DNA from 3 places in the Streptomyces sp. SudanB52_2052 genome. Region 2 is predicted to be linked to each of the others. Evidence: riboswitches for the same ligand, from Rfam matches in the RefSeq annotation. Region 2 holds a riboswitch; each other region holds the start of a gene.
The links. Region 2 has a riboswitch for cobalamin ahead of ACSUPV_RS13440 (ribonucleoside-diphosphate reductase subunit alpha). Riboswitches for the same ligand answer to the same signal wherever they lie in the genome.
Positions count from the first base shown of each region.

Region 1: it holds a riboswitch for cobalamin, as region 2 does, so the genes downstream of both, ACSUPV_RS31705 (cobalamin biosynthesis protein) here and ACSUPV_RS13440 (ribonucleoside-diphosphate reductase subunit alpha) in region 2, are expected to answer to the same signal.
Region 3: it holds a riboswitch for cobalamin, as region 2 does, so the genes downstream of both, ACSUPV_RS02630 (energy-coupling factor ABC transporter permease) here and ACSUPV_RS13440 (ribonucleoside-diphosphate reductase subunit alpha) in region 2, are expected to answer to the same signal.

Region 1 is NZ_OZ186796.1:7,073,800-7,083,259, forward strand. It holds gene cobN (cobaltochelatase subunit CobN) at 1-2,694, opposite strand, end outside; gene ACSUPV_RS31700 (cobyric acid synthase) at 2,691-4,199, opposite strand; gene ACSUPV_RS31705 (cobalamin biosynthesis protein) at 4,202-5,137, opposite strand; cobalamin riboswitch at 5,236-5,356, opposite strand; gene ACSUPV_RS31710 (nSTAND1 domain-containing NTPase) at 5,634-9,460, shown strand, end outside.
Region 2 is NZ_OZ186796.1:3,087,273-3,096,732, reverse strand. It holds gene cyc1 (epi-isozizaene synthase) at 223-1,308, shown strand; gene ACSUPV_RS13460 (bifunctional albaflavenone monooxygenase/terpene synthase) at 1,305-2,675, shown strand; gene ACSUPV_RS13455 (GlxA family transcriptional regulator) at 2,690-3,652, opposite strand; gene ACSUPV_RS13450 (hypothetical protein) at 3,746-3,988, shown strand; gene ACSUPV_RS13445 (ribonucleotide-diphosphate reductase subunit beta) at 3,901-4,908, opposite strand; gene ACSUPV_RS13440 (ribonucleoside-diphosphate reductase subunit alpha) at 4,908-7,259, opposite strand; cobalamin riboswitch at 7,382-7,510, opposite strand; gene ACSUPV_RS13435 (GNAT family N-acetyltransferase) at 7,564-8,070, opposite strand; gene ACSUPV_RS13430 (hypothetical protein) at 8,223-8,927, shown strand; gene mctP (monocarboxylate uptake permease MctP) at 8,921-9,460, opposite strand, start outside.
Region 3 is NZ_OZ186796.1:552,591-562,050, reverse strand. It holds gene ACSUPV_RS02650 (amidinotransferase) at 1-160, shown strand, start outside; gene ACSUPV_RS02645 (energy-coupling factor ABC transporter ATP-binding protein) at 214-1,074, opposite strand; gene cbiQ (cobalt ECF transporter T component CbiQ) at 1,071-1,820, opposite strand; gene ACSUPV_RS02635 (energy-coupling factor ABC transporter substrate-binding protein) at 1,826-2,200, opposite strand; gene ACSUPV_RS02630 (energy-coupling factor ABC transporter permease) at 2,197-2,898, opposite strand; cobalamin riboswitch at 2,929-3,114, opposite strand; gene ACSUPV_RS02625 (serine/threonine-protein kinase) at 3,303-4,727, opposite strand; gene ACSUPV_RS02620 (MDR family MFS transporter) at 4,961-6,271, opposite strand; gene ACSUPV_RS02615 (ABC transporter permease subunit) at 6,268-8,160, opposite strand; gene ACSUPV_RS02610 (GNAT family N-acetyltransferase) at 8,187-8,723, opposite strand; gene ACSUPV_RS02605 (carbonic anhydrase family protein) at 8,917-9,156, shown strand; gene ACSUPV_RS02600 (VOC family protein) at 9,167-9,460, opposite strand, start outside.

The DNA of each region.
Region 1 (9,460 bases), 4.0 Mb from region 2:
GTCGTCCCACACGGGCCGGCAGCCCAGCAGCGCCAGGATCTCGGCGATGTCGTCGCCCTGGGTGCGCATGGCGGAGGTGCCCCACACCGTCAGGCCGACGGACTTCGGGTACTCCCCGGTGTCCTGGAGGTACCGCTGCACCAGCGAGTCCGCGAGCGACTGCCCGACCTCCCAGCTGAGCCGGGACGGGATGGCCTTGGGGTCGACGGAGTAGAAGTTCCGGCCCGTCGGCAGCACGTTGACCAGACCGCGGGTCGGCGAGCCGGAGGGGCCGGCCGGGACGTACCCGCCGTCCAGGGCGCGCAGGATGTGCCCGATCTCGTCGGTGGTCCGCTCCAGCCGGGGCACGACCTCGGCGCAGGCGAACTCCAGCACGGCGACGGCGTCGGGCAGTTCGGTGCCGAGCACCTCGCGGACCAGCGCGGGAACCGCGGCCGCGTTCCAGCCGCGCTCCTCCATGCCCTCCGCGATCCGCCGGCACAGCTGCTCCAGCAGGTCGATCGCGTCGGCGGCGCTGCGGGACGGGCCGTCGACCAGGTCCGTCAGCTCGACGGGCACCTTCACCGGGGCGCCCGGCTCGGCCAGCAGCTCCTTCTCCACGAGCCCGAAGTGCTCCGCCAGCGCGGCCCGCAGACCCGGCAGCGCGTTGGCCTGCCCGCCCCACACCTGCGAGGCGCGCAGCACGGCCAGCACCAGGTTGACGCGCGGCTCACCGACCGGGCCACCGCCCAGGATGTGCAGGCCGTCGCGGATCTGCACGTCCTTGATCTCGCACAGGTAGCCGTCGATGTGCATGACGAACTCGTCGAACTCCTCGTCGTCCGGCTGTTCGTCGACGTGCAGGTCGTGGTGGAGCTCGGCGGCCTTCACCAGCGTCCAGATCTGCGCCCGCACGGCCGGGGCCTTGGCCGGGTCCAGGTCGGAGACGAGCGCGTACTCGTCGAGGAGCTGCTCCAGCTTGGCCAGATCGCCGTAGGTGTCGGCGCGGGCCATCGGCGGCACGAGGTGGTCGACGACCGTGGCGTGCCCGCGGCGCTTGGCCTGGGTGCCCTCGCCCGGGTCGTTGACGATGAACGGGTAGACCAGCGGCAGGTCACCGAGCACGGCGTCCGGGGCGCAGCCGCCGCTGAGCCCGAGGCCCTTGCCGGGCAGCCACTCCATGGTGCCGTGCTTGCCCATGTGGACGACGGCGTCGGCGCCGAAACTGTTCTCCAGCCACCGGTAGGCCGCCATGTAGTGGTGCGAGGGCGGCATGTCCGGGTCGTGGTAGATCGCGATCGGGTTCTCGCCGAAGCCGCGCGGCGGCTGGATCATCACCACGACGTTCCCGAACTGCAGGGACGCCAGCACGATGTCGTCCCCGTCGACGTAGAGGCTCCCCGGCGGCTCGCCCCACGCCTCGGTCATGGCGTCCTTGAGCTCCGGGTCGAGCTTGTCGAACCAGGCCCGGTAGTCGGCCAGTGGCACCCGCGCGGGCGCCGAAGCGAGCTGCTCCTCCGTCAGCCACTCCACGTCGTGCCCACCGGCCTCGATCAGCCGGTGGATCAGCTCGTCGCCGTTGTCGGGGTACCCCTCGACGGCGTACCCGGCGTCCCGCAGGGCGTCCAGCACCCGCACCGCCGAGGCGGGCGTATCCAGTCCGACCGCGTTGCCGACGCGCGAGTGCTTGGTCGGGTACGCGGTGAAGACCAGCGCGAGCTTCTTCTCGCCGTTCTCCTTGTGCTTCAGCCGGGCGTGCCGTGCGGCGATGCCGGCGACCCGCGCCGCCCGCTCCGGGTCGGCCACGTACACGGGCACGTCGTCCGGGCCTTGCTCCTTGAAGGAGAACGGCACGGTGATCAGCCGCCCGTCGAACTCCGGGATCGCCACCTGCATCGCGGCGTCCATGGGGGAGAGGGCGGCGTCCGACTCCTCCCACGCCTGCCGCGAGGACGTCAGGCACAGCCCCTGCAGGACCGGGACGTTCATCTCGGCGAGGGCGCCGATGTCCCAGGCCTCCTCGTCGCCGCCCGCCGAGGCCTGCGAGGCGTGTGTGCCGCCGGCGGCCAGGACGGTGGCGACCAGGGCGTCCGCGCGGCCCAGGATCTCGTACAGCCCCTCGTCCGCGCCGCGCAGCGAACCGCAGTAGACGGGCAGGGCGTTGGCGCCGTGAGCCTCGATCGCGTCGCACAGGGTGTCCACGAAGGCGGTGTTGCCGCTCAGCTCGTGGGCCCGGTAGAAGAGCACGCCGACGGTCGGGCGGCCCGCGTGGTGCGGCCGCTCGCCGTGGACGCCGTACTCGGGCATCTTGCGCGGCGCGGCGAAGCCCTCGCCGGTGAGCAGCACCGTGTCGGACAGGAACCGGGCCAGCTCGGTGAGGTTCTCCGGCCCGCCCTCCACGAGGTACTTCAGCGCCTCCGCGACGACACCGGCCGGCACCGACGACTCGGCCATCAGCTCCGCGTCCGGCACGGCCTCGCCGCCCAGCAGCACGGTCGGGATCCCGGAGGCCTTCAGCGCCGCGAGCCCGTCCTCCCAGGCCCGCTTGCCGCCGAGCAGCCGCACCACGGCGAGGTCGGCGCCGTCGAGCAGCGCCGGCAGCTCCTCGCGCACGTCCACGCGGGTCGGATTGCCGATCCGGTACGAGGCACCGGTGGCGGCCCGGGCCGCCAGCAGGTCCGTGTCGGCGGTCGACAACAACAACACAGTGCTCATGCGGGTGCTCCCGGTGGAATGAAGGGCAGTCCTTGCGGCGCGCCGGACTCGATGAGTCGCCACAGCGCGTCGGTGTCCGCGTGCTGTTCGATCAGGTCGCCGAGCCGGTCGAGCTGCTCCTCGCGCAGCGCGGCGAACGAGGTGTCCGGCGCCGGCACGAAACGGCGGCCCGCGGCGGCCGCCACCTCGCGCAGGAACGCCCGCCGGAACCCGTCGGACTCCAGCGAGCCGTGCCAGTGCGTGCCCCAGGTCTGGCCGACCCGGCAGCCGTCCAGGAAGGCTTCACCGCCCGTGACGTCGGCGACCCCGTGGTGGATCTCGTAACCCTCGACCCGCTCGCCGAGGGCCTCGCCCTCCGGCCGGGTGAGGGTCTTCTCGCGGGCGAACCGCACCCGCACGGGCAGGATCCCGAGCCCGTCGACATGGCCGCGGCGGCTCTCGACGTCGTCCTCGATGTGCTCGCCGAGGAGTTGGAAGCCGCCGCAGACGCCGAGCACCGGCCGCTGCTCGGCGGCCCTGCGCACCAGGGCGTCGGCGAGCCCCCGCTCGCGCAGCCAGTCCAGCGCGCGGACCGTGCCACGGGTGCCGGGCACGACGACGAGGTCGGCGTCGGCCAGCTCCTCGGGCCGGTCCACGAACCGCACCACGACGCCCGGTTCGGCGGCCAGGGCGTCCACGTCGGTGAAGTTGGACATCAGCGGCACGGCGCACACGGCGACGCGCAGCACGTCCTCGCCGAGCGGCGGCGCGACGACGGACTCCCGCACGGCTCCCCGCAGGGAGACGCGCAGCCCGTCCTCCTCGTCGATCCCGAGTCCGTGCCGAAACGGCAGCACGCCGTACGTCTTCCTCCCCGTCAACCCGTGCAGCATGTCCAGGCCCGGCTCCAGCAGGGAGACGTCCCCGCGGAACTTGTTGACCAGGAACCCGGCGACGCACTCCTGGTCCTCGCGGGACAGCAGCGCCACCGTCCCGAAGAACGAGGCGAAGACACCGCCCCGGTCGATGTCGCCGACGACGAGCACCGGAAGCCCGGCGTTGCGGGCGATGCCCATGTTGACGATGTCGGTCCGCCGCAGGTTGATCTCGGCGGGAGAACCGGCCCCCTCACAGATCACCGCGTCATACGTGCCCCGCAACTGCTCCAGGCAGTCCAGCACCGTCCCGAGCAGCTTCTGCTGCCGCCCGCCGTGGTAGCCGCGCGCGCTCAGCTCACCCACCGGCCTGCCCAGCAGCACGACCTGACTGCTCTGCTCGCCCCCGGGCTTGAGCAGCACGGGATTCATCAGCGCGGTCGGCTCGACGCGGCAGGCCTGGGCCTGCATGGCCTGCGCCCGCCCGATCTCGGCGCCCTCCCGCGTCACGAACGAGTTCAGGGACATGTTCTGCGCCTTGAAGGGCGCGACCTTGACGTCCTGCCGCACCAGCCACCGGCAGATCCCGGCCGTCACGACGCTCTTGCCCGCGTCGGAGGTGGTCCCGGCGACGAGAAGCCCACCGCTCATGCTCACTTCCCCCTCTTCAGCAACCGCACGCCGGCGCACACCCCGAGCGCCAGCCAGGTGACGCGCCGCGAGAGCCGCACGGCCCGTTCGACATCGCGCCGGACGACGGCCCGCCCGCCGGTGTTCAGCACGGGCCGGTGCTCCACCCGCCCGCCGTACGACAGGGTCCCGCCCAGCCGCACCCCGAGCGCCCCCGCGAACGAGGCCTCCACGGGCCCGGCGTTGGGACTGGGGTGCTTCGCCGCGTCGGCCCGCCAGGCGCGCACGGCCCCGCGCGGATCCGGCCCGGCCAGCACCGCGAGCACGGCGGTCAGCCGCGCCCCCGGCCAGCCCGCGAGGTCGTCGAGACGCGCGGAGGCCCACCCGTAGCGCCGGTAACGGGCCGACTTGTGCCCGACCATGGCGTCCAGGGTGTTGACGGCCCGGAACCCGAGCAGCCCCGGCACCCCGCCCACGGCCCCCCACACCAGCGCTCCCACGACCGCGTCGGAGGTGTTCTCGGCGACGGACTCGACCACGGCCCGGGCTATCCCGTCGGCGTCGAGGGCCTGCGGGTCCCTCCCGCACAGATGCGGCAGCCGCGCTCGGGCCGCCTCCACGTCCCCCGCCTCCAGGGCACGCCCGACGGCCCGCGCCTCACGGGCGAGTGAAGTCCCCCCGACGACGGCCCAGGTGGCCGCACCGGTGAGCGCGACGGAGGCGACGGCGGAGGACCGCACCGCACGCTCGGCGACGGCCCCCAGCGCGACGGCGCCTCCCGCGCACACCCCGGCGTGCAGCGCGCCCCACCCGCGGTGGTCCCGCCACAACACCCGCTCCACGGCACCCGCGGCCCGCCCGAACACGGCGACCGGATGCCCCCGGCGGGGGTCGCCGAGCAGCAGGTCACCGATCAGGCCGGCGGCGGCGCCGTACGCGAAGACGCGACCGGCACCCATGGGCTCAGCCGGCCAACAGGGCAGGCAGGGGTGGGGTACTGAACCTCGATCGGCAGCCGCGCATGGCGATATGTCCTCACTCAGGGTGTCCACGCCCTGGTTCGACGAGACCGGCGGTGAGAGTTCCTGGCTCCCGGGGGATGGCTACCCCGGTGACAGTGGCGGGACCGCGCCGGACTCACACCGGCTTCCTCTCCTGCCGCCGTACTGGCTCCGGAAGTCCACCACGGCCGCGAACCGCCGTCAACTTGCCCTTGACCTGCGCGGGGAGAGTGTGGAGAACCCCACACCACTAGCACCCCGCCTCGCTCCCGGGACCGAGTCGGGGCGAATTCCCCTGTGCGGGTCGTGTTCCGGCGACCGGCTTGCACCCGCCCGACCCGAACCCTCCAATACCTCGCACAGGGGGATACGCGTACGGAAAGGGCAGAGCAGTGCATGACGCGGCCGAGCCGGTCTTCGTGGACATCACCGACCGCCGTCCGGAGCCGGCCAGGTGACCCGCGGACGTTTCCCGGAGGGGCTCGGCCCCGCGGTGGCCCGCGTGCGGTCGGCCGACGGCACTCCTGTCGGCTCGGGATTCCTCGTCGCACCCGGCACGGTGGCCACCTGTGCCCACGTGGTGGCGCAGGCCCTGTGCAGCGACGAACGGGACACCTCCGCGCCGACCCGCCCCGTGACCGTCGAGTTCCCACTCCAACGGGGCGGCGTCGCCTACGAGGCCTCGGTATCGGCCTGGCGGCCGGTGGCCCCGGACGGCACGGGCGACATCGCACTGCTGCGCCTGCCCGAAAGCGCCACCACGCCGGTCCCGCTGGCAGGCGCGTGCGACGTCTGGGACCACCGCTTCCGCATCCTGGCGTTCCCCGCCACGGCCGAGCACGGTGCCTGGATCGGCGGGCGGCTGCTCGGCGCCGTCGGACAGGGCTGGATCTCCATGGAGGCGGACGGCACCGCACACCACATCTCCCCGGGGTGCAGCGGGGCACCCGTCTGGGACGAGGAACTCGGCGCCGTGGTCGGCATGACGGTCGCGACCGACCGAGGCCGTACGGCCGCCACCTCCTACCTCATTCCCGCAGCCGCCCTCTTGGACCTGCAACCGGGCCTGCGCCGCTGTCCGTACCGAGGGCTCGACGCCTTCCGGGAGGAGGACGCCGCGCTCTTCTTCGGCCGGGAGAAGGAGACGGCACGGCTGCTCGACGCGGTGGACCGGCACCTCGTCGTACCGGTGGCCGGCCCCTCCGGCAGCGGCAAGACCTCACTGGTGCGCGCCGGAGTGCTGCCGCACCTGCGCGCCCAGGGCCACACCGTCTCCGAGATCCGCCCGCTGCCAGGCACCCCTGCCGCGCTCACCCTGGCACGGGCGCTGGCGCCACTGCTGGAACCGGACCAGGGCGTGGCCGACCAGGAACGCGGCGCCCTGAAGCTCGCGGCCCTCCTGGACGCCGGGGGAGGCCGGGCGGCGGCCGGTCTCGGCCAGCGCCTGCTGAACCACTGCGGCCCGCGCGGCCACGTCTTCTTCCTCAACCAGCTCGAAGAGATCGTGGTGGCCGAACCCGCCACCGCACGCGCCTTGCTGGCCTTGGTCGTCGCCCTCGCCTCGGTCCCGGCCGAGGACAAACGCCTGCGCGTCCTCGCCACCCTCCGCTCCGCCTGCCTCGACGACCTCGTGGAGCCCGCCACCGCCGCCGTCCTCAGCGACTGCGCCCAGGTCGTCGCGCCACTGGGGCGCACCGGTCTGCTCCGCGCCGTCGAAGGCCCCGCGTCCCGCGTACCCGGCCTCACCCTCGACCCCGGCCTCGCGGAGCGCATCGTCGACGACGCGGAGGACGAGCCCGGCCACCTGCCCATGGTGGAGTTCGCCCTCACCGAACTCTGGTCCCACGAGCAGGGCATCCGACTCACCCACGCGGGCTACGAGGCCCTGGGCGGGGTCGCCGGCGCGCTGTCCGCCCATGCCGAGAAGCGGGTCGGCGAGATCATCGCGGAGTACGGCGAGAAGCCGGTCCGCAGCCTGTTCACGCAGCTGGCTCGCCCTCACGAAACGGACGGGTTCACCCGGAAGCCGGTACGGCTGTCCCCGTTGCCTCCCGAGGTTCGGTCCGCCGCCGAAGCACTGGCCACGCGCACCCGATTCGTGAGGATCACGCACGGTCCCGACGGCGAACCGATCGTGGACCTGGCGCACGAGGAACTGGTCCGGTCCTGGCCGCGGCTGCGGCGGTGGCTGGAGGACTCCCGGGACTTCCGCATGTGGCAGGAGCGGCTCCTGCAGTCCCTGACGCACTGGCAGGACACCGGTGAGGAGACAGGTGCGCTGCTGCGGGGGACGATGCTGGCCACATCGCTGGAAAGGGCGGCGGACCCGGCCCACCGCGATGGCATCACCCGGACCGAGCACGACTACATCCGGACCAGCCATCGCCACGAGCAGCGCGGCCTGCGACGCTGGCGGTTCGCCGCGGCGATGCTGGTCATCCTCGCGCTGCTCGCCGGTGGTCTGGCGGGGGAGGCGTGGCGCAGGGGTTCGGTGCTGGAGGCACGAGGACAGGCCATCGCCTCCCGCGCTCTGGCGGAGGAGGCGTCCCTTGTCGCCGAGGTGTCCCCGGTGTCGTCCGTGCGACTGGCCCTGGCGGCCTGGCGCAACGCGCGGGGCAAGGAGGCGAGGCAGGCGCTGCTGGACGCCTACCTGATGGGTGCCTCCGTGGTGCACGGGTACCGGGGGCAAGGGGCGGAACAGATCCACGGGTTCGACATGACACCGGACGGCTCCGTCGTGGTGACGACATCGCAGGGACCGGACGGCGCCGGACACGCGCAGGTCTGGAGCGGCGTCTTCGAGGGGCGTGCGCGACCGTGGCCGGTCCGGGGTATCCCCCCGGGCATCCCCCGAGGGGCGGAACTCAGTGACGACGGGCGACTGCTGGCGATCGCCTCCGAAGACGGCTCGATGGGGGTGTGGGACGTACGGCGGCGGACGCGGCTGTGGCTGCGCTCCAGCCCGGCGCTCGGCGCACTCGGGCGGGTCGAGACCTCCGCCTTGGACTTCTCCGCGGACGGCCGTCGGCTGCTGCGTCTCGCCGTCAACCGCACGCGCGGCACGGGACAGGGCAGGCAGCCCACTGCCCTGGTCCAGATCTGGGACGCCCGCAGCGGCCGGACGGTGCCGGCGTCCCAGAAGGGCGTTCCGCCCGGCCCCGAGGCGGCCGGCGCGGCGCTGGTGCGCGATGGCCGCGAGGTCGTCTACCTGAGACGTGACTTCGACGACCCGAGTGCTGTGCAGGAACCCGTCGCGGAACTGCGGCGGGTGGCGGACGGCGCCGTCCGCGAGAGGTTCCCGGAGGCCGAGTGGATCGCCGGGAGAGGCACGGATGTCATCGCGGACGGTGGCTACGGTCGGCACGTGGTGCAGGCGGTGAAAGAACCGGCCGACTCCTCGAAGCGGCGCCTGCTGGCGGTCGAGTCGGCCGGTCCGGATGTCACCGGACGCTACCTGGTGGAGCTCATCGGGTCGCTGTCCGTGACGGACCTCGACACGGGGCTGCGGTACAGCGTCCCCTGCAGCCCGCGTCTGGGCGAGCTCGTCTTCACGCGGGCCAAGAGTGCGGTGGCCGTCCTGCCGGGAGGGAACGGCACTCCGCTCGTGCTCTTGGCCCTGGGCTCCGACCTGTTGGTCCTGGAGACGACGGCCGACCGGGAGTCCCCCTTGCCCGACGTCTCGCCGTACAACTGGTCGAGCGACGACACCTATGTCCGCTCCGCCGACGGCACGTACCGCGCACACTTCGGTGAAACGGACGTCGGGCAAAGACTCGTTGTCGCCCGTCGCGGCCGCGAGCACGCTGCCGACCCTGTGCTGCTCTCCGAGTTCGACGGACCGCCCGCCGGGGCCGGGTTCACACGCGACAACCGCCACCTGGTCCTCTGGAACGGCAACCTGCTGTCGGCCAGGAGTGCGGACCGGCCGGGCGCAGCGGACACGGCGAAGTTCTCGGAGAGCATCAGCAAAGTGGTGCCCGTGTACGGCAGTTCCGTCGTCGTGCTGACGGACAACCAGTTGGTCCGCTACGACGTCGCCTCGAAGCGGCGTCGGGTGCTGGCGGACAACCCGTGCAGCGGGGACGGCATCGCCTGCCGCGACATCGCCGTCCGCCCCGGCCACAGAGAGGTCGCCGTCGCCGACGCTCGGGGCCGGGTTCGTCTCTGGAACGCCGAGACCGGTGACAAGCGCGAGGACACCGGCATCCTGCTGGCCGACGGAGGCGAGTTCCGCTCCAAGTCCATGGCGTTCGATCCACACGGCAAGACCGTCGCCACATC
Region 2 (9,460 bases):
TTCGCCTGTCCGTCGCACGTTGGATCGCTTCTGCTCTCCTGGTGATCCCGCCGCAGTCACACAACGGGAGGATCCCGGCACTGTGGGGTAGCGAATGAAGCAAATGCGTTCCCAGAACGGTCAGTTGTAGTGCTGAATGGGATGAGCGGGGTATGCAACGGCGCACGCCCGGCACGAAGGGAGGGGCGCCCGCGCCAACTGGCGGCTGAGAGGGGTTAGTTCGTGCATGCTTTGTCACACGGCACCACATCGGCACCGACCACGATCGCAGTACCACCGTCGCTCCATCTCCCGGTGATCGAGGCGGCGTTTCCCCGGCAACTCCACCCGTATTGGCCGAAGTGCCAGGAGAAGACCCGGGTCTGGCTCCTGGAAAAACGGCTCATGCCCGCGGACAAGGTGGAGGAATATGCCGACGGCCTGTGCTACACCGACCTCATGGCGGGGTACTACATCGGCGCCTCCGACGAGGTGATGCAGGCGATCGCCGACTACAGCGCCTGGTTCTTCGTCTGGGACGACCGCCACGACCGGGACATCGTGCACGGCCGTCCGGTCGCCTGGCGGCGGCTGCGGGACCGGCTGCACACGGCCCTCGGCTCCCCCGGGGAGCACCTGCACCACGAGGATCCACTGGTCGCGGGGTTCGCGGACAGCGTGCTGCGGCTGTACGCCTTCCTGCCGGAGACGTGGAACCTCCGGTTCGCCCGGCACTTCCACGCGGTGATCGAGGCGTACGACCGCGAGTTCCACAACCGCACCCATGGAATCGTGCCGACGGTCGACGAATACCTCCGGTTGCGTCGGCTCACTTTCGCGCACTGGATCTGGACGGATCTGCTGGAGCCGACCGCCGGGTGCGAACTCCCGGACGCGGTGCGGAAACACCCGGCATACCGCAGGGCGGCGCTGCTGAGTCAGGAATTCGCCGCCTGGTACAACGACCTCTGCTCGCTCCCCAAGGAATTAGCGGGTGACGAGGTGCACAATCTGGGAATCAGTCTCATCACCCATGAGGGACTGACCCTGGAACAGGCGGTCGTGGAAGTCAGGCGACGTGTCGAGGAATGCATCACTGATTTCCTCGACAGTGAGCGTGAGGCATTGCGGTTCGCCGACGACCTCGCCGACGGCACTGTGCGCGGAAAGGAACTGAGCACCGCCGTGCGGGCCTGTCTGAGCAATATGCGGAACTGGTTCAGCTCGGTCTACTGGTTCCACCACGAGTCCGGCCGGTACATGGTCGACAGCTGGGACGACCGGTCCACGCCCCCGTACGTCAACAACGAAGCGGCAGGTGAGAAATGACCGTCGAGTCCGTGCAGCCTGAAGCACCTCTGGTTCCGGAACTGCGCGAGCCGCCCCGGGCGGGCGGCGGGATCCCCGTCCTCGGCCACGGCTGGAAGCTGGTGCGCGACCCGCTGGCGTTCATGTCCCGGCTGCGCGACCACGGCGAGGTGGTCCGCCTGAAGCTCGGGCCGAAGACGGTCCACGCCGTCACCACCCCGGCGCTGACCGGCGCCCTGGCGCTGAGCAACGACTTCATCATCGCCGGGCCGCTGTGGGAGTCCCTGGAGGGCCTGCTCGGCAAGGAGGGCGTGGCCACGGCGAACGGCCCGCGGCACCGGCGCCAGCGGCGCACCATCCAGCCCGCCTTCCGGCTCGACGCCATCCCCGCCTACGGGCCGATCATGGAGGAGGAGGCGCACGCGCTGACCGAGCGCTGGCAGCCCGGCCGGACGATCGACTGCACCTCCGAGTCGTTCCGGGTGGCCGTGCGCATCGCGGCCCGCTGCCTACTGCGCGGCGACTACATGGACGAGCGGGCGGAGCGGCTGTGCGTCGCGCTCGCCACGGTCTTCCGCGGCATGTACCGGCGGATGGTGATCCCGCTCGGACCGCTGTACCGGCTGCCGCTCTCGGCCAACCGCGAATTCAACCGGGCCTTGGCCGATTTGCATCTCCTGGTCGACGAGATCATCGCCGAGCGCCGCGCATCCGGTCAAAAGCCGGACGATTTGCTGACGGCATTGCTGGAGGCGAAGGACGAGAATGGCGACCCCATCGGGGAACAGGAGATCCACGATCAGGTCGTCGCGATCCTCACCCCCGGCAGCGAAACCGTGGCCTCCACGATCATGTGGCTGCTGCATATGCTGGCGGAACACCCTGAACAAGCCGACCGGGTGCGTGACGAAGTCGAAGCCGTCACCGGTGGGCGGCCGGTGGCATTTGCAGACGTCCGAGGACTCAGGCACACCAACAATGTCGTCGTCGAGTCCATGCGCTTGAGCCCCGCCGTCTGGATTCTGACGCGCCGGGCGGTACGGGACACGGAACTCGGCGGTTACCGCATTCCGGCGGGGGCGGACATCATCTACAGCCCGTACGCGATCCAGCGCGATCCGAAGTCGTACGACCGGCACCTGGAGTTCGACCCGGACCGCTGGCTTCCGGAGCGGGTCAAGGAGATCCCGAAACACGCCATGAGCCCGTTCAGCACCGGCAACCGCAAGTGCCCGAGCGACCACTTCTCGATGGCCCAGCTGACGCTGATCACGGCGGCCCTGGCCACGAAGTACCGCTTCGAGCAGGTGGCGGGTTCGAACGACGGCACGCGCGTCGGCATCACGCTCCGGCCGCACGAGCTGCTGCTGCGGCCGGTGCCGAGGTGACCGCCCGGTGATCGTCAGGCCGCTTCGGGGCCCCTGAACGTCCGCCGGTAGGCGTTCGGTGTCGTGCCCACGGCCCGCACGAAGTGGTGGCGCAGCGCGGCCGCGTTGCCGAACCCCGTTCGACCGGCGATCGCGTCCATTGTCTCGTCCGTCGCCTCCAGCAACCGCTGGGCCAGCAGCACGCGCTGCCGCAGGACCCAGCGGTACGGAGTCGTCCCGGTCTCCTGCTGGAAGCGGCGGGCGAAGGTGCGCGGCGACATGTGGGCCCGGGCGGCCAGCTGCTCGACCGTGACCTCCTCGTCGAGGTGCCGCTCCAGCCACGCGAGCAGCTCGCCGATGGTGTCCGCCTCGGGGTGCGGCAGTGGACGCTCGATGTACTGGGCCTGGCCGCCGTCGCGGTGCGGGGGCACCACCATCCGCCGGGCGATCTTGTTGGCGACCTCGGAGCCCTGCTCCTTGCGCACCAGGTGGAGACAGGCGTCGATGCCGGCGGCCGTGCCGGCGGAGGTGATCACCGGGTCCTCGTCGACGTAGAGCACGTCCGGCTCGACGACCACGCGTGGGTAGCGGCGGGCGAGGTCCTCCGCGTGCTTCCAGTGCACGGCGCAGCGCCGCCCGTCCAGCAGCCCGGCCGCGGCCAGCACGTAGGCGCCGGAGCAGACGCTGAGCACCCGGGCCCCGCGGTCGACGCCGCGCCGCAGGGCGTCCAGCAGGTCCGGCGGGAAGTCCCGGGTCGCGTAGCTGTGCCCGGCCGGCACGGCGATCAGATCGGCCGTCTCCAGCCGCTCCAGGCCGTGCTCGACCTGGAGCGAGACGCCCGAGTTCATGCGCAGGGACGTGCCTTCGGCCGAGGCGACGGCGAAGTCGTACACCGGCAGTCCGTCGTCGCTGCGGTCGGTGCCGAAGACCTCGCACACCACGCCGAGTTCGAAGGGGTTCACGCCGTCGAGGAGGGCGACGGCCACGTTCTGCAGCATGACCCCAGTGTGCCTCGCCGTTGGCAGTAATTCGAGGGTCTACGGCAGTGCTGCCACTGACGGTAAGGACCATTCGGCGCGACAGTGGTGTCCATGGACACGAACCAGGTACAGACACTCATCGCCATGATCTTCGTACTCGGGACGCTGGTCCTCCTGGTCCTCCCGTCCGTGCTCGGCATCGTGCGCGACCGGCGCATCGACCGTCGGATCCGGGAGGCCCAGGAGGCCCGGGAGAGCGAGTCGGCTCAGAAGTCCTCGTCCAGGTCGACGGTGCCCTCCACCGCCACCTGGTACGCGGAGGGCCGCCGCTCGAAGAAGTTGGTCAGCTCCTGAACCCCCTGGAGCTCCATGAAGGAGAAGGGGTTCTCGGAGCCGTACACCGGGGCGAAGCCCAGGCGGGTCAGCCGCTGGTCGGCGACGCACTCCAGGTACTGCCGCATCGACTCGGTGTTCATGCCCGGGAGGCCGTCACCGCACAGGTCGCGCGCGAACTGCAGCTCGGCCTCGACGGCCTCGCGGAGCATGTCCGTCACCTCCTGCTGGAGCCGGTCGTCGAAGAGCTCCGGCTCCTCCTTGCGGACGGTGTCGACGACGTCGAACGCGAACGACATGTGCATGGTCTCGTCGCGGAACACCCAGTTGGTGCCGGTGGCGAGGCCGTGCAGCAGGCCCCGGCTGCGGAACCAGTACACGTAGGCGAAGGCGCCGTAGAAGAACAGGCCCTCGATGCACGCGGCGAAGCAGATCAGGTTGAGCAGGAAGCGACGCCGGTCGGCCTGGGACTCCAGCCGGTCGAGCTGCTCCACCGAGTCCATCCACGTGAAGCAGAACTCGGCCTTCTCGCGGATGGACGGGATGTTCTCCACGGCGGCGAAGGCGGCCGCGCGGTCCTCCGGATCGGGGAGGTAGGTGTCGAGCAGCGTCAGATAGAACTGGACGTGCACGGCCTCCTCGAAGAGCTGGCGCGACAGGTACAGGCGCGCCTCCGGGGAGTTGATGTGCTTGTACAGCGTCAGCACCAGGTTGTTCGCGACGATCGAGTCGCCCGTCGCGAAGAACGCCACCAGCCGGCCGATGAGGTGCTGCTCCGCCGGTGACAGCTTGGCGAGGTCGGCGACGTCCGAGTGGAGGTCGACCTCCTCCACGGTCCAGGTGTTCTTGATGGCGTCCCGGTAGCGCTCGTAGAAGTCCGGGTAGCGCATGGGGCGCAGGGTGAGCTCGAAGCCGGGGTCGAGCAGGTTCTGGGTGGTCATCACTGGCAGGCCTCGCAGGACTCGGGGTTTTCCAGGGAGCAGGCGACCGCTTCGGGGTCCGGGGTGGCCTGCACGGGGACGGTGGCCTGGGCGGCGCGGGCGATGCGGGTCGCCGGGCGCGAGCGCAGGTAGTACGTGGTCTTCAGCCCGGACTTCCAGGCGTAGGCGTACATCGAGGAGAGCTTTCCGATGGTCGGCGTCTCCAGGAAGAGGTTCAGGGACTGGGACTGGTCCAGGAACGGGGTCCTGGCCGCCGCCATGTCGATCAGTCCGCGCTGCGGGATCTCCCACGCCGTGCGGTAGAGCGCGCGGACGTCCTCGGGGATCCAGGCGAAGCCCTGCACCGAGCCGTTGGCCTCGCGCAGCGCCTCACGGGTGCGGGCGTCCCACACGCCGAGCCGCTTGAGCTCGTCCACCAGGTACGAGTTGACCTGGAGGAACTCGCCGGACAGCGTCTCGCGCTTGAACAGGTTGGACACCTGCGGCTCGATGCACTCGTACACGCCCGCGATGGAGGCGATGGTGGCCGTCGGGGCGATGGCGAGGAGCAGGGAGTTGCGCATGCCGGTCGTGGCGATCCGCTCGCGCAGCGCCGCCCAGCGCTCCGGCCAGGCCGGCTCCACGTCGTAGTGGTCGGGGTGCAGCACGCCCCGGGCCGCACGGGTCTTCTCCCAGGCCGGCAGGGGGCCGTTGCGCTCGGCGAGGTCGGCGGAGGCCTCGTAGGCGGCGAGCATGATGCGCTCGGCGATCCGCGTGGACAGGTCCTTCGCCTCGGGCGAGTCGAAGGGCAGTCGCAGCTGGAAGAAGACGTCCTGGAGGCCCATCGCGCCGAGTCCGACCGGACGCCAGCGGGCGTTGGAGCGGCCCGCCTGCTCGGTGGGGTAGAAGTTGATGTCGACGACCCGGTCGAGGAACGTCACGGCCGTGCGGACGGTCTCGTCCAGCCGCTCCCAGTCGATGTCCCCGCCGGTCACGAACGCGCCGAGGTTGACCGACCCCAGGTTGCAGACCGCCGTCTCGCCGTCGCTGGTGACCTCCAGGATCTCCGTGCAGAGGTTGGAGGAGTGGACGACGTGGCCCGGCTCGGCCGTCTGGTTGGCGGTGCGGTTGGCGGCGTCCTTGAAGGTCATCCAGCCGTTGCCGGTCTGCGCGAGGGTGCGCATCATGCGGCCGTACAGCTCGCGCGCGGGCAGCGTCTTCTTCGCCAGGCCCTTGGCCTCGGCGGCCCGGTAGGCGGTGTCGAACTCCTCGCCCCACAGGTCGACCAGCTCGGGCACGTCCGCGGGGGAGAACAGCGACCACGGGGCGTCGGCGTTCACACGGCGCATGAACTCGTCCGGCACCCAGTGCGCGAGGTTCAGGTTGTGCGTGCGGCGGGCGTCCTCGCCGGTGTTGTCGCGCAGCTCCAGGAACTCCTCGATGTCGGAGTGCCAGGTCTCCAGGTAAACGGCGGCGGCGCCCTTGCGGCGGCCGCCCTGGTTCACGGCGGCGACCGAGGCGTCCAGGGTCTTCAGGAACGGGACGATGCCGTTGGAGTGGCCGTTCGTGCCGCGGATCAGCGAACCCCGGGCGCGGATGCGGGAGTAGGCGATGCCGATGCCCCCGGCGTGCTTCGACAGGCGGGCGACCTGGTGGTAGCGGTCGTAGATGGAGTCCAGCTCGTCCTTGGGGGAGTCGAGGAGGTAGCAGGACGACATCTGGGGGTGCCGGGTGCCGGAGTTGAAGAGGGTGGGGGAGGAGGGGAGGTAGTCGAGGCGGCTCATCAGCCGGTAGAGCGCCGCGACTTCGTCCACGGCCCGTGCGGTGTCGTCCTCGGCGAGGCCGCTCGCCACGCGCAGCATGAAGTGCTGGGGCGTCTCGATCACCTTGCGGGTGATCGGGTGCCGGAGCAGGTAGCGGCTGTGCAGCGTGCGCAGGCCGAAGTAGCCGAAGCGGTCGTCGGCGGCGGTGTCGATCAGGGCGTCGAGCCGGGCCGCGTGCAGCCGGACGAACTCGGCGGTGCGGTCGGCGATGAGGCCCTCGCGGTGGCCGACCGCGACGGACCCGGTGAAGGACGTGACGCCCTGGGAAGCGGCCTCCTCGCGGATGCCGATGGTCAGCAGCCGGGCGGCCAGCCGGGAGTAGGCGGGGTCCTCGGAGATGAGGCCGGCGGCCGCTTCCGTCGCCAGCTCGCGCAACTCCGCCGCGTCCGCCCGCGCGGACCGGCCGCGCAGCGCGGCGGCGGCGACCCGGCCGGGGTCGGCGTCGGGGAGGTCGGCGGTCAGCTCGGTCAGGGTCCGCAACAGCGCGGCACCGGGAGCGTCGTGCGCTTCTTCGGCGGCTGAGACCGGATCGGCTGGCGCGATGGTCACGTGGGGCTCTCCCTCGCTCGGCAGGGGGCCTCGCCGAGGGCAGGGGGCGGCACACGAGCGCACGCGGCGTCGCGTCCACCGGCCCATTCCACGAGGCCCGGACGTCAGGCACACCGGCCGGATGGCCGGGCGCGCTGTCGGCAGGTCCTCGGACTGACGCCCATACCCGTGGAAACAGGCATGGGTACACCGTTGCGGGACAGTTCCGGATTCGCACCGGATTCCCCTGCGGCGACAGCGAGCATGAGCATACATCTTGTGCCGGGTGAGGATCACGCCCCTATATGTTGTGTCGTGGATGACTTCAGAGCGTCAACTCGTAGGTGAGCAGCGTGATGTCGTCCAGGTGCGGGACCGGGTTCCAGTCCCGCTCCGGGGTGCGGACGAAGCCCAGACGTTCGTAGATGCGGTGGGCGGAGCGCATGGTGCGCTGGGTGGACAGCACGATCCGGACGCAGCCCTCCGTGGCCCGTGCCCGGTCGACGCACGAGCGGACCAGGGCCTCGCCGACGCCCCGGCCGCGGGCCGCGCGGGAGACGGCGAGCATCCGGATCTCGGCCTCGCCCGGGCGGGCTATGTCGGCCATGGGGCCGCCGGAGGGTACGAACGTGACGCCGCCGAGCAGTTCGTCGCCCCGGAGCGCGACCAGGACCTCGGCGGCGGCCGCGCGCTTGGCCACGTCCTTCAGCTCGCCGAGGTACTCGTCGTTCTCGCCGAAGTCGAGCAGGCCGTCCTGGAGGTAGGCGTGGGCCGTGATGTCGCCGAGGGGTCCGTACTCGCGGGGTTCCGCCGGCCGGATGACGATGTCCATGGGCCGAGTGTGCCGGAGCGGAGTGACCGCGGACCCCGGGTTTTCCGCGGCCGGCGGCCGGGTTGCGGGGGAGCCGGGAGTGATTCCATGGAAGTAGGCGTCGGCGCCCGTGGTCCTCCGTCCGAGAACGGCTCTCGGAAGGGGAGTTCACCATGACCAGGGTCGTCCGTCACACCCCGGGCAAGGAGCGGCCGCGGAACGCTCCGATGGCGACGCTGGAGCTGAGACGGGCCTGGAGCCGGGTCAGACACGTCCACATCGGCTACTGGCACAGCCTGACGATCCGTGTGAAGGCCCGCCGCGGCACCCCGCGCCCCAAGAAGTGGCGCCGATGGGTCTCGTACGCCAACGCGACCAGGATGGTGTGGGCGATCGCCGTGCTCGCGGTCCTCGCCTGGTGCGGGGAGGCCCTGTACTCCCTGATCGCGGACGAGCCGACGGGCTTCGCCGACCTGAACAAGACCACGGGATTGGAAACCGTCGTCCGCTTCGTCGGCCCGGTGCTCACCGCCTCGGTCGCCGCCGCCCTCTTCCTGTTCTGCTGGTACAGCTGGATGAAGCGCCGCTACCTCGCGAAGGCGCGCAGACACCCCCGGAGACTGGTGCTCACCGCCGGGTCGGAGATCGCCGAGATCATCGGCTGTGAGGAAGGTCGCCCAGCCGCGCGGCCCCAGGGTCCTGCGGAGGAAGACACCCCACTGGGTCGGCATGCGGGTGGGCGAACTGGACCGTTTCTGGGATGCGATGGCGAGACGTACCCGGGACTAGGGGGTGTCCGCACAGGGCAGCGGGCCGCCGTGAGTGGTGATCATGGCGGCCCGCTGTGGGGTGGCTGCGGTTGTTCCCGGAGTCAGTGAGCGGACCCGGCGGTCGCCGGCGGGAGTTCCACCTGCACCCCGGGGTCGCCCGCGTCCGCCGTGTAGTCCTCCGGCCTGGTCTCGTCGACGCCGTCGGGGGCCTTCACGGCCCTGAGGACGAAGGTCAGGACGACCGTCACCACCACGTTCAGGACGAACGCCGTGAGGCCGATGTAGCCGATCTCACCGATGCCGGGGATCTCCTTGGAGGAGCCACCGAAGTGCTTCTGGGTCGGCGAGGCGACGCCGTACGCGGCGACCGTGCCGTAGAGCATGCCGACCGCCCAGCCCGCGAGCAGTGCCCAGCGGTGGAACCAGCGGGTGAACAGGCCGCCGATCAGGGCCGGGAAGGTCTGCAGGATCCAGATGCCGCCCAGCAGCTGGAAGTTGATGGCGACCGTCTTGTCCATGGTGAGGACGAAGGCCAGCGCGCCCACCTTCACCAGCAGGGACACCAGCTTGGAGACCTTGGTCTCCTGCTCCGGCGTCGCGTCCGGCTTGATGAAGTCCTTGTAGATGTTGCGCGTGAAGAG
Region 3 (9,460 bases), 2.5 Mb from region 2:
CGCGGAGCGGCACCACACCGGCATGCTGCGCGCGCTGGAGAAGTGGGGCTTCGAGCCGATCCCGTGCGACCTGCTGCACTACGCGCCGTTCGGCGGCTCGTTCCACTGCGCGACGCTCGACATCCGCCGCCGCGGCTCGCTCCAGTCGTACTTCGACTGATCGTGCTTGACCGACGGTAACTGACCGACCGTAACTGACCGACCGCACTCCCCTCAGCCGCTCCGGGGTGTCGTCGGCCGCTGTCCCGCCGCGAGGGCGGCCAGCTCGTCCGGCGTTCGCGGGCCCGGCGCCGACTCGGCCAACACACCCTGGGCGCGGAGGAGTTCCGCCGCGGCGGCGCCCCACGGCAGCCGCAGCCCCGCCTCCCGGAGGAGATCGGTGCGGGCCAGTGCCGTCGGCGCGGGCCCGGTGCGGACGCCGGACGGCGTGAGGAGCGCCGCGTCGTCGGCCCAGCGCAGGGCGAGGTCGACGTCGTGGGTGGCCATCACGACCGTGGTGCCCCGGGCGCGGAGCCCGTCGAGCGTGTCGAGGAGCCGTTCCTGCCCGTCGGGGTCGAGCCCGGCCGTCGGCTCGTCGAGGACGAGGACCCGGGGCCGCATGGCGACCGCGCCCGCGATGGCGGTCCGCTTGCGCTGCCCGTAGGAGAGCAGATGGGTGGGCCGGTCGGCCAGGGCGGCGATGTCCAGGGCGTCGAGCGCCTGAGCCACCCGCGCCCGCACCTCCGTGTCGTCCAGGCCGAGGTTCAGCGGCCCGAACGACACGTCCTGCTCGACGGAGGCCGCGAACAGCTGGTCGTCCGGGTCCTGCACCACCAGCTGAACGGTCGTGCGCAGCCGGGTCAGGCCCTTGCGGTCGTACGTCACCGGCTGCCCGTCGACCGTCAACCGGCCCCGGTGCGGCTGCAGTCCGCCGCTGAGCAGCCGCATCAGCGTGGTCTTGCCGCTGCCGTTGCGGCCGAGCAGCGCGAGCGCGCGCCCCTCGCGGATCTCGAAGTCGAGGCCGCTGAGCACGGCCGGGCCGTCCTCGTAGGCGAAGGACGCGCCCCGCAGGGCGACGAGGGCGGCCTCGCTCATGTCAGCGGCCTTTCCAGCACGAAGGTGAGCACCGCCAGCGCCGCGAGGAGCGCGCAACTGGCCGTGGTGAAGCGGACGGAGACGCGGGCCTCGGGCACCAGGACGCGCAGGGTGCCGTCGTAGCCGCGCCCGGCGAGACCGGCCTGGAGGCGGGCCGCCCGGTCGAAGGCCCGGACGAACGCGGTGGCGCCCAGCCCGGCCAGGGACCGCCACTCCGCGGCCCGGCCGGTGTGCCCGAGCCGGGCGGCCTGGGCGTCCCGGACGCGGCGCACGGAGTCCAGGAGCAGGAAGCTCATCCGGTACGTCACCAGGGCGACGTCGACGACGGGCGCGGGCACGCCCGCCTGCACCAGGCGGGGCAGCAGGTCGGACATCGGCGTGGTGAAGGCGAACAGCAGCACGCCCAGGGAGGCCGCCGAGGTGCGCAGCAGCAACTCCCCGGCCCGCACCGGCCCGTCACCGGCGAGGGAGACGAAGCCCTCCGGCCCACCGACCTGGACGAGCAGGGGGAGCGCGCCGGTCACGCAGAAGCCGAGCGGCACCCGGTAGGCCCGCCACAGCCGTCGGCCGGGCACACCGGCCGGCCCCAGCAGCAGGGACAGTGCCGCCACGAGCACCAGGGCCGCGCCCGGCCAGGGCGGCAGCGAGATCGCCAACACGGTGAGGCCGAGTCCGAGCACGGCCTTGTCCACGGGGTGGCGGCGGCGCCAGCGGCTGCTGTGCGCCGCCGCGTCGATCGGCAGCACGCGGCTCAGGCCCCGTCGGCCGGGGACTTTCCGGGGACGCCCACGGCGTCCGCGTCGGCGGCCTGCTGACGGGCCGTGGCCCGTTCCTCGCCCTGGCGCCGGCCGCGCCGCAGGCCGAAGTAGTAGGCGAGGACGCCCGCGCCGATCGCCGCCTGGAGGGCGAACAGCGCCGACTCGATCTCCGCGGACGGCGGCTCGTACAGCGGCGTGAACCAGGGCTCGTAGTCCGGGTCCAGCTCCGTGATCGCCGTCTCCGCCTGGGCGTCGGCGCCGGTGAACGGCTCTTCCTTGTGGTCGCCGAGGCCGAGCGCGAGCGGCAGCACGGCGAGCGCGGCCACGACGAGCAGCAGCACCAGGTTGATCTTCGTGTTCCGGTTCATCGGGCCACCGCCTCCGTCTCGGTCCGCGACCGCTTCCCGGCGAGGAGCACGCCCAGCCGGGTCAGCTCGCCCTTGCTGGACTGCACCAGCAGCCGCATCACGAGGACGGTCAGCAGGCCCTCGCTCACCGCGAGCGGGATCTGCGTGACGGCGAAGATGGAGGCGAACTTGCCGAGCGCGCCGAGGAATCCGCTGCCCGGGTCCGGGAAGGCGAGCGCCAGCTGCACGCTGGTGACGCAGTAGGTGGACAGGTCGGCCACGAACGCCCCGCAGAACACGGCCGCCATCAGCGGCACGTCGTACCGCCGCAGCACCTTGTAGACGGCGTATCCGGCCCAGGGCCCGACGATCGCCATGGAGAAGACGTTGGCGCCGAGCGTGGTGAGGCCGCCGTGCGCCAGCAGCAGCGCCTGGAAGAGCAGGGTGATGGTGCCCAGGACCGCCATGATCGGCGGGCGGAACAGGATGGCCCCCAGCCCGGTGCCGGTGGGGTGGGAGCAACTGCCGGTGACCGACGGCAGTTTCAGGGCGGACAGGACGAACGTGAAGGCGCCGGAGGCACCGAGGAGCAGTGTGCTCTCGGGGTGCTCGCGCACTTCACGGGTGAGCGACCGGACTCCGTGGACGACGAACGGCGCCGACGCGACGCCCCAGGCGACCGCGTGCGCCGGAGGCAGGAAACCCTCGGCTATGTGCATGGCTCAGCAGACCCTCTCCAGCACCTCGTGGATGGTTGACGCGCCTTGGCCGGTCTCCTGGCTGACGGGTACCACCGCCCGTGCTCCGCCTTCCCGGGTCCTTCAGGACCCAGTGGCTGCCCGTGAGGGCCGGAGCCGGACTTCCCGATTCACAGTGGCGAGGGCCGCACCGGCATCACACCGGATTTCCCGTTCACCAAGGCGTGGTGACAATAAGGCCGGGATAAGGGCGATGACAAGCCACGCAGGGGGCGCGTGTGGGGGCGCCCGCTCGCACACCGGCGCATGCCGCCGTGGATCCGCGCGAGACGGGCGGCGCCCCGGGCGCCGGATGGTCCCGCGCCGGCGGCGGTGGTCGCGTACGGCAACGCCACCTCCTCCGCCCGGCTCGCCGGCGGGCCGTGTCAGTCGTTGCCCCCGTCGTCCCCGTCGTCGTCGCCGTCCCCGACCGGCCGGACCTGGCGGGGCTTCTCCTGCCGCGGCTGCTCCGCCTGTTGCGGTGCGTCGGCGGTCGCCTCCTGCGTGGGGGCCGCGGGGCTCGGAGTGGGAGAGGGGGGAGCGGTGGACGGGGACGGAGTCGTGGGCGGAGTGACATCGGCCACGGTGCCGGCGGCCGGAGCCGTGTCCGTGCCCGGGGCGGAGGAGAGGGGCGAGGCGGAACCGCCGGAGGGGGTGGCGGCCGGGCTGCTCGCGGTCGGTGACGCGTCGGGTTCCGTGCCCTCCGTGGCCGTGTTGTCGGGGGAGAACCAGAGCATGCCGGCGAGCATCGCGGCGAGGAAGAGGGCCGCCCCGGCGATCGTCGCGGCCGCCCGCCGCCGGTTGCCGAGGCCGTCGCGGGGCGCGGAGCGGCGCGCGCGCCCGGCGTGGGGCGTGCGGGTGGTGTGCAGGGCGGGGGCGCCCGGCAGTGCGTAGGTGGTGACGCTGCGGGGCTCGGCCGGCGCGTACGGCGCCGGCGCGGAGGACGGCACCGGCGACGCGGCCTCCGGCAGTGGCTCGGGCAGCCCCCGCCAGGCGCCGCCGGCGAACCACTCGGCGGCCTGCTGGGCCGAGGGCCGGTCCTCGGGCTGCTTGGCGAGGAGTCCGAGGAGGTAGCTCTCGAACGCCGGCGGCAGATCCGCGACACCGAGCTCGCGGGGCGGCACCGGGGCGCTGTCGAGGTGCTGGTGGAGGAGCGCGACGGCGGTGTCCGCCTGGAACGGCGGGCGGCCGCTGAGAAGCTGGTAGAGCACGCACCCCAGGGAGTACATGTCGGAGGCGGGCCCCGCGGGCTGCCCCAGGGCGCGTTCGGGCGCGAGGTAGAGGCCGGTGCCCACGATCTGTCCGGTGGCGGTGAGCGCGGCGCCGGGATCGTCGAGGAAGCGCGCGATGCCGAAGTCGCCGATCTTCAGGGTGCCGCCCGCGTCCAGCAGCAGGTTGGCGGGCTTGATGTCGCGGTGGACGATGCCCTGCGCGTGCGCGGCGGCGAGCCCGGCGGCGGCCTGGGCGGCAAGATCGGCCACCCGGCCTGCGGGGAGCGCTCCCGACGCGGCCAGCACCCCGGCGAGGCTGTCGCCCTCGACCAGCTCCATCACCAGGTACAGCCGGTTGTCGTACTCGCCGAAGTCCAGCACACCGACCAGGTTCGGGTGGTTGAGACGCCCGGCGGTCTGGGCCTCCAGGCGGAACCGGGAGGCCGCCGTGGCGTCGGTGTCCTGGGGCAGCAGCAGCTTGACGGCCACCGCTCTGGCGAGCGTCTCGTCGTACGCACGCCAGACCTCTCCCATTCCACCGCGCCCGATCTCAACTTCCAGCCGGTAGCGGCCCGCTAGCAGCACTCGTCCTCGTCTCATGCGTGTGGGAAGGTCGTCGCCGCAGGCCGAACTCCCCGCGTTCGCGCGGGGATTGGTGGGGGGTGCCGCAGCCGACCCAGGATACTGGCGCCGGATGATCAGTGTGCTCCCCGGCGGTGACCCCGCACGGTACGTCCCGGAAAGCCCGGGGGCGCGTTGTCGCTCCCGGGAGTGACGCTCCCGCCCGCGCGGTTGCCGGGCCCGCGTCTGCGGCGTCATCCGAACGACCGGCCCTAGGGGGTGTCCGCGGGGCCCGTCCGCTCCTCCCGGCGCGGCAGCAGCGCCACCGCCAGGGCCGGTACGGCCGCGAGGACCAGCCAGGGCACCGCGGCGGGCAGGTCCGGGTCGAGCAGGGAGCCGGTGGCGGCGCTGCCGACGAGCACGATCAGGCCGGAGACGGAGGACAGCGCACCCATGTACAGGCCGAGCCGGCCCTCCTCGGCGAGGTCGGGGACCCAGGCGCGGGCGGCGGGCACGACCAGCATCTGCCCCACGGTGAGCAGCACGACGAACCCGGCGGCCGGCAGCAGCCCGGCGGTGCCCGTCCACCCGGCGGGGCGGGCGGCGGCCACCACCGCGAAGCCGGACGCGATCAGCAGCAGCCCGGCGGTCATGGAGCGGCGCAGGTCGAGCCGGTCGCCCGCCCAGCGGGTCACCGGGAGCTGGGCGAACACCACGAGCACCGAGGACAGGGCGAACAGCCAGGACAGCGGCGCCTGGGAGCCCGCCGCGCGCTGCACCTCGTCCGGCAGGGCCAGGTACAGCTGGTTGTAGGCGAGCAGGTACGTGCCGTACGCGCAGCACAATGCCAGGAAGCGGCGGTTGCGCAGCAGCGCGCGCACCCCGCCCCGCTCCCGGACGCGGACCCGGCCCGGGATGTGCTGCGGCATCAGCCACAGGTGCCCGGCGAGGACGAGCACGAAGACCGCGGCGCCGGCCAGGCACGCGGTGCGGAAGTCGACGGCGAGCAGCAGCGCGCCGAGCAGCGGTCCGACGAAGGCCCCGGCCTGCCCCGCCACGCTGAACAGGGCCAGCACCCGCGTGCGCGAGCCGTGCCCCTCCTCCTCCCAGACCACCGCCTGGCGGGCCACCTCGGACTCCACGGCGGGGGAGAACAGCGCGGCGGCGAAACCGATCACCAGCACCGCCCCGATCACGGCCCAGGTCGCCTCCGCGTACCCGAGCCACGCGAACCCGGCGATGCGCAGCACGCAGCCGGCCAGCACGACCGGCCGCACGCCCCACCGGTCGACGAGCCAGCCGCCGACCACGAACAGCCCCTGCTGGCTGAAGGTCCGCAGCCCGAGCACGAACCCGACCAGCCAGCCCGCCATGCCGATCGCCGTGCCCAGGTGCTCGGCGAGGAACGGCAGGACGGCGTAGAAGCCGATGTTGAAGGCGAGCTGGGTGAGGATCAGCAGCCGCAGCAGCGGGGACAGGTCCTTCCAGAGCCGCCAGGTGCTCTCGCGCGGGGCGCGGGGACTGCGCGGGGCCTTGGACGGACGGGCGGTTCGGCGGGGGGCGCGGGAGATGCGGTGGGTCATCGTTCTTCTGTCGGTGAGGGGGACGTCGGTGAGGAGGACACGGGGACGAGGAGGGCGTCGGGGTGGTTCCGCCGAGGGCCCGGGGCGGGGTCGACCGGCTCCCCGGGCGGTGCGGCCGGGCCGCCGGGCCACGCGCGCCGCCGGGGCAGCCGTACGCCGCCCGCGGCCGTCACCGCGAGCGCCCCGAGCAGGGCGAGCACGGCGGCGGGGAAGAGGACGGCCCAGGGGGCGCGCTCGGCGTACGGCTGGTTCTCGGCGAGCAGCAGGCCCCACTCGGGCGACGGCGGCTGGGCGCCCAGGCCGAGGAAGCCGAGCGCCGCGAGGCTCAGTGCGACGCCGGGCAGCCGGATCAGCGCGTGCCGGGTCACCGGCGGCAGCACGGCGGGCAGCAGCTCGTGCCACAGCAGGTACGGGCGCCCCGCGCCCAGCGCGCGGGTGGCGGCCAGGTGTGTGGTCGCGCGCTCCTGGCGCAGCAGGGAGGAGGTGTGCGCGGCCAGCGGGGCCCAGGCCACGACGCCCACGGCGAACGCCGGTGTCCAGGAGCCGCTGCCCGCGACGCCGGCGACGAGCAGACCGGCCAGGACCGGCGGTACGGCGCTGACCGTGTCCACCAGCGGCCCGGACAGCCTCGGCAGCAGCCCCAGCAGCAGGCCCGCGAACAGCGCGGCGGCACTCACCGCGAGGGCGGTGCCGAGGGTGGTCAGCGCGCCGTGGGAGACCCGGGCGAGGACGTCCCGGCCGAGCGCGTCCGTGCCGAACGGGTGTGCCGCCGAAGGGGCTTGCAGCCGGCCCAGGGCGTCCAGGGCGACCGCGTCACGGGGCAGGCCGAGGCCGATGACGGCGGCGAGCAGCGCCCCGTACAGCAGGGGCAATGCGCGCGACACTCGCCGGCCGGGCGGGTGCGGGGAGCGCAGGGCGCCGTCGCGCAGCGCGGGCCCGATCAGCAGCCGGGCCGTGAGCCGGGCGAGGATCCCGGCGGCGGCCGCGAGCAGGACCAGCGCGAGCGTGCCGGTCTGCAGGACGGGCAGGTCCTGGGCCAGGGCGGCCTGCAGGGTGAGCCGGCCCAGGCCCGGGATGTCGAAGATCTGCTCGACGGCGACCGACCCGCCGGTCAGACCGACCACGAACAGGCCCAGGTTCGGCAGCAGCCCGGGCACGCAGCGCCGCACCGCCTGCCGCGCCACGGACTTCGGCGGTACCCCGCGCGCCGCCGCGGCCAGCGCCCACGGCTCGGCGAACGCGCCGGGCAGCAGGTCGTCCAGCATCCGTCCGAGGACCGCCCCGGCGGGCAGACCGAGGGCCAGCGAGGGCAGCACCATCCACTGCGGCCCGTACCAGCCCAGGGCGGGCAGCCAGCCCAGCTGTACGCCGATCACGGAGGCCAGCACCGAGGCGACGAGGAACTCGGGCAGGGCCGCCAGCACGGCGGACGCCGTGCCGCCGGGGCGGCGCGTACCGAGCCGGCCCCGCGAGCCGAGCCGGAGCGTACGGGCGCACACCGCCGCGGCCGTGCCCCCCGCGACCACGAGGGCCCCTGCCATCAGCAGCAGTGACGCGCCGAGGGCCTGCAGCACACCGGGCAGCACCTCGGCGCCGGACACCCACGAGGTGCCCGCGTCCCCGTGCAGCAGACCGCCCAGCCAGCGGCCGAGCAGCGCCGGTGGGCCGTCGTCGAGGCCGAGTTGGTCGCGGACGGCCCGCAGCGTCTCGGGTGTCGGGTCGCGGTCGGCCGAGCGGGCCTTGAGCACGGTCAGCGCCGGGTCGGTGCGCGACAGCCACGGCAGCAGCCCGATCGCGCCCACCAGGGCGGCCGTGAGCACGGCCCGCCACAGCAGCGTCGGGCCCCCGCCCCGCGCGAGGACGCGCAGGGCGGCGAGGCCCCTGGTCACGGAGGAGGTCGTCGACACCACTGCGCTCAGGCGAAGGGGATCTCGAAGTGCACGACCCCGCTGCCCCCGCCGGGGACTTCCTCCCGCTCGTCGCACAGCACCTTGCCCAGCGCCCGCCACAGGCCCATGGCGCCGGGTGAGTGCGGATACGTGTGCAGATAGACGGACCGGTAACCGCCGTCGGCCCGCGCGAACTCCAGTAGCCCCTCCACGAGTTGCCGGGCCAGGCCCCGCCGCCGGTGCTCGGGGCGCACGTACACCCGCCGCAGTTGCGCGGTCTCGCCCGAGGGGAACCGCTCGGCCAGCCAGCGCGGGTTGGGCGGATGCGCCGGCCCGCGCGCGTCCAGCGCCGCCGTGGCCGCCACCGTCCCGTCGCGCTCGTCCACGGCCACCAGGAGCGTGTGCCGCGGTGGCGCGACGTAGAACGACACCGGGTCGATGATGTCGGCGTGCCAGCGCGGCACGTACCCCGTGTCGAAGTCCCGGTACACGGTGTCGAGCATCACCACCCGGGCCCCGTCGATGTCGGCTGCCGTGGCTTCCCTGATGCTGTAGTCACGCATTTGCGCATCATATGCAAGAAGGTTTTCGGCCCGGACCGGGGGCCGCCGACGCCCATCAGCCCATCAGCGCGTCGCCCTCAGCCCGAAGGGGCCCGCCCGTGTCTCTCACCGCCCCCACGCAGCCCGCGGTCGACGCGCCGCCGCTGTGCCTGCGGCATCCGGCACGGCTCGCCGTTGCGAGGAGCCCTGGCCCGTGCCCGACGGGGCGCTCGACGCGCTGCTGCCGCCCTGCACCGAGTCGTACCGCTACCTCGGTTCCACCACCACCTGTCCCTACGCCACCGGCGTGCGCTGGACGGTGCTCACCCACCCGGTGCAGGCGTCCGCCGCCGCGCCGGCGCACTACCGGAGCCTCTTCAGGCAGGGCAACGCCCGTGCCGTGCAGCTGCTCGGGGACCGGTGCATCGCCGGGGATTGCCACCGCTGGTGGTGACGCGGCCGGCTCAGCCCTCCGCCGGGGTGAGCACCACGAAGTCCGCGTTCGCCGGGTCGAGACAGACGGCCAGCCGGCCGACGCCCTCCGCGTCCTCGGGGCCCATCTGCACGCTGCCGCCGTTCTCCCTGACCCTGGCCACCGCGGCGTCGCAGTCGTCGACCGCGAAGACCGGGTGCCAGTACGGGTGTCCGTTCGCCAGCGAGAGGTTCTCCTTGCCCAACTCCATGAGACCGCCGTGCATCCGCTCCTCGGGCAGGCCCGCGGGGGTGATGAGGGTGTACGTGCCCCCGCCGCCGGGCAG